Regions from separate parts of the Pseudomonas sp. CDFA 610 genome, predicted to be linked through region 1. Evidence: predicted binding sites of a transcription regulator. Region 1 holds the regulator's gene; the other holds the start of a gene.

Region 1 (2,202 bases):
ACTATTGGAATGTCCCTGCATCGATGGTCTGCCAGGCATTGTTCGTTCGCGAACGTGCAGCCCCCAATGTGGCTTCGGTCTACGCAAGACAAGGTAAAGAAATAACATGGGCAGCATGCATCCCGTACAGGTTATTGCGGTGACCGGCGGCAAAGGTGGCGTCGGTAAGACTAACGTGTCAGTGAACCTTTCACTGGCCCTGGCTGAACTCGGTCGACGCGTCATGCTTCTTGACGCCGATCTGGGTCTGGCCAATGTCGATGTTCTGCTTGGGCTGACACCCAAACGCACGCTCGCCGATGTCATAGAAGGCCGTTGCGAATTGCGCGACGTGCTTCTTCAGGGGCCGGGCGGCGTTCGCATCGTGCCTGCCGCTTCCGGCACTCAGAGCATGGTTCATCTGTCGCCTGCCCAGCACGCAGGTCTGATCCAGGCGTTCAGTGAAATTGGCGACAACCTCGATGTACTGGTGATCGACACGGCGGCAGGCATCGGTGAATCGGTGGTCAGCTTCGTACGCGCCGCGCAGGAAGTCTTGCTGGTAGTCTGCGACGAGCCGACGTCCATCACGGATGCCTACGCACTGATCAAGTTGCTCAACCGCGACTACGGCATGAATCGCTTCCGGGTGCTGGCCAACATGGCCCAGAGCCCGCAGGAAGGCCGCAATCTGTTCGCCAAGCTGACCAAGGTCACGGACCGCTTTCTGGATGTGGCGCTGCAGTATGTCGGGGCTGTGCCTTACGACGAATGCGTGCGCAAGGCCGTACAGAAACAGCGTGCCGTCTACGAAGCCTTCCCGCGTTCCAAATGCGCGCTGGCATTCAAGGCCATTGCTCAAAAGGTCGATACCTGGCCGTTGCCGGCCAATCCAAGGGGTCACCTTGAATTTTTCGTTGAACGACTCGTTCACCAGACCAGTGCGGGGCCTGTCCAATGACAGCGAGCGGCTACCAGATGTACAGCAAGGCTTCCCGGAATTCGCAGTATGAGCTGATCGAGCGTTATGCGCCCTTGGTCAAGCGCATCGCCTATCACTTGCTGGCCCGCTTGCCAGCCAGCGTGCAGGTCGAGGACCTGATCCAGGCCGGCATGATCGGCCTGCTGGAAGTCTCTACCAAATACGACTCCACCAAAGGTGCGAGTTTCGAGACCTATGCGGGTATCCGTATTCGTGGCGCCATGCTCGACGAAGTGCGCAAGGGGGACTGGGCGCCTCGCTCGGTCCACCGCAATACGCGCATGGTAAGCGACGCAATTCGCGCAATTGAAGCGAAAACCGGACGTGACGCTAAAGATCACGAGGTTGCTGCCGAACTCCAGTTGAGTCTCGATGATTATTACGGGATTTTGAATGATACCTTGGGCAGCCGCCTCTTCAGTTTCGACGACCTGCTTCAGGACGGCGATCACGAAGGGCTGCACGAGGACGGTGCCAGCGGTTCGCTTGAACCGTCACGGGACCTGGAAGACGAGCGCTTCCAGGCAGCCCTGGCCGATGCGATTGCCAATCTGCCGGAGCGTGAGCGTCTGGTCTTGGCGCTGTACTACGACGAAGAGCTGAACCTCAAGGAAATCGGAGAGGTCCTGGGTGTCAGCGAATCGCGGGTCAGTCAGTTACACAGCCAGTGCGCAGCTCGTTTGCGAGGGCGTTTGGGGGAGTGGCGAGCGCGTTGACAGTCAAGGTGCGGCCTGGTCCGCACAGTGACTTCAAGCCGGCTGTGCAGAGCGTTACGTGGTAACAGGATAGACAAGGCAGGAGCCTGTCGGGCGGTGCCTCGATGGGCTGTTCGTTCAGGTCTGTACCTGTCGTTTTGCCAAGCCCGTCGTCGTTTCGTACAGCCGGGGGTGTGCTGTGCCAGTATTGAGTGAACAGCGTGTTCAGGTGCTGAACGCGTTAAAGACTGCTTGGAGGTCGAATTGGACAAGAACATGAAAATCCTCATCGTTGATGACTTCTCAACGATGAGGCGGATCATCAAGAACCTGTTGCGTGATCTGGGGTTCACCAACACATCGGAAGCGGATGACGGTCTGACCGCGCTGCCGATGTTGCAGAGCGGTGCCTTTGACTTTCTGGTGACGGACTGGAACATGCCTGGCATGTCCGGTATCGATCTGTTGCGCCAGGTCCGTCAAGACGAGCGCCTCAAGAGCCTGCCGGTGCTGATGGTCACTGCCGAAGCCAAGCGTGAGCAGATC
Region 2 (2,202 bases), on a different contig from region 1:
ATGGCTGCGTTCAGGGCCAGCAGATTGGTCTGCTGGGCGACGGATTTGATCACATCCAGAACGCTGCCGATCTTCTCGCTTTCCTGCTTCAGCGTGCCCATGGCCTCGCTTGAGTTACCGACCGCCGATGCCAGGCGCTCGATCTGCACGATGGCTTCGTTGACCACGCGCTCACCTTCGCGTGCCTGCTGGTCGGCCGCTACGGCTGCTTCGGAGGCTTCTTCAGCGTTGCGAGCGACTTCCTGCACAGTGGCCGTCATCTCGTGCATGGCAGTGGCGACCTGATCGGTCTCGACCTTCTGGTTGTTGACGCCGGCGCTGGTCTGCTCAGTAACCGCTGACAGCTCTTCGGCAGCGCTGGCAATCTGGGTAACGCCATCGCGAATACCGCCAACCAGCTCGCGCAGGCTGACGGTCATGCGCTGGATGGTGCTTTGCAGCTTGCCCAGTTCGTCCTTTCGATTCACGTTGAGGTTGCGGCTCAGGTCGCCAGCGGCGACGCGCTCGACCACTTCCAGCGTTTCCTGAAGTGGGGCGGTGATCTGACGGGTGATGATCCACGCTGCCAGAACGCTGAACAGCAACGCCAGGGCGGTGGCCGCAACAATCATCATGACGGCGTGGTCGCTTTCGGCATCGCGGCTTTTGTTCTGGCGCTCGATCATTTCAGTGCTGGTGGCCACCATTTTCACGCCCAGAGCGGTCATTTTCTCCAGTGCGGCCTTGCTGGCAGCCTGCGAGTCCCGGTATACGCCTACCGCCGCGCGGTAGCCCTTCAGGCCCGCAATGGCTTGTTGCAAGGTCGGTGCGAACTCGGAGGAAACATCGCCTGCCAGGGTGTTGATACCAGTGACCGCGTCATCGATGGCCTGATTGGCATTCTTCTCGAATTCCGGTTTGCCGCTGTAGGTGTAGCCGCGGACCTGAAAGCGCGCCTGCTGGATCAGCTTGCTGACGCCCACGATGCCATTGAAGGCCAGGATGTTGTCTTCCTTGAGCAGCGCCGCTTCGATCTTGTTCGCCTGCTCCACGGCCTTGTCGGCGTTGTCGCCCATCTGGCTGCGACTGCCTTCACGTACTTCGATGGCTTTGGTCATGTCGCCGAACGACTGACGGTATTCGCGCGTCGCCTGGATCTGTCCATCCAGCAACTGAATGTTCTCCGGGGAGCGCAGCATGTTTCTGGCGCTCAGCAGCGCGGCGTCAAGCTGGTCGAGCGTTGCTCTGACGTCTGTGGCTGTCTCGGCGTTGTACAGCGCTTCGTAGCGCATGCGGTTGACGCGCAGCTGCAGGGTCAGCTCGTTGATTTCGGCAATCGCTGTCACGCGATCTCCGCGATCAATCAGGGCGTTGGTGCTGAACCAGGCCGTCGTTGAGATCATTAAGGTCATGATCAGTACAAGACCGAAACCGATGGCCAATTTCAAGCTGACACTCGCGTTGGCGAGACTTTGAGTTAACCCGCGATACATGACCACTCCTCGATGACTCATTCTTGTGCGTATCCATTCCTATCGGCCAGTCATGACGTAACTGAAGCGATTGAGTGGGATGCCGCAACTTGAATCAGAACAGTCGTGCGAGCAGTGCAGTGACAGCGGTTTCGACCCGCAGGATTCGGTCGCCCAGTTGCACCGGCTGCAGGCCGGACTGGCCCAGCAGATCGACTTCGTAGGGGATCCAGCCGCCTTCCGGGCCGATGGCGAGGGTGACCGGCTCGGAGACGGCGCGCGGGCAATCCGGGTAGTCGCCGGGATGGCCGACCAACCCCAGGGTGTTCAGCGCCAATTGCGGCAGACGATCTTCGACGAAGGGCTTGAAGCGCTTTTCGATCACGATTTCCGGCAGCACGCTGTCGCGTGCCTGCTCCAGCCCGAGGATCAGTTGTTCACGGATCGCGTGCGGCTCGAGAAACGGCGTCTGCCAGAAGCTTTTTTCCACCCGGTAGCTGTTCAGCAGGATGACTTTCGGCACACCCATGGTCGCGACGGTCTGAAAGACTCTGCGCAGCATCTTGGGTCGGGGAAGGGCGAGCAGCAGAGTCAGCGGTAACTTGGCAGGCGGCTCGCTGTTCAACGAGACGCGCAGCTCGGCTTCACGGGGTTCAAGGCGCAGCACTTCGGCGGTGCCCAGCAGGCCGTTGATGCGACCGACCCGCAGGCTGTCGCCGACCTCGGCACGATGCACTTCCTGCATGTGCCT

Evidence for each region. Region 1 encodes FliA, which starts transcription of late flagellar genes. Its sites were predicted from a motif close to CTAAAGTTTNNNNNNNNNNNGCCGNTAA; they were not measured.
Region 2: the regulator FliA is predicted to act here: its motif matches at 1,512-1,539, upstream of KDX39_RS09030 (methyl-accepting chemotaxis protein).

Annotation. Positions count from the first base shown of each region.
Region 1 covers NZ_JAGTPM010000006.1:74,863-77,064, forward strand. Annotated here, with positions in the region: gene fleN (flagellar synthesis regulator FleN) at 107-940, shown strand; gene fliA (RNA polymerase sigma factor FliA) at 937-1,677, shown strand; gene KDX39_RS12555 (chemotaxis response regulator CheY) at 1,933-2,202, shown strand, end outside.
Region 2 covers NZ_JAGTPM010000004.1:254,355-256,556, forward strand. Annotated here, with positions in the region: gene KDX39_RS09030 (methyl-accepting chemotaxis protein) at 1-1,391, opposite strand, end outside; gene KDX39_RS09035 (16S rRNA (uracil(1498)-N(3))-methyltransferase) at 1,567-2,202, opposite strand, start outside.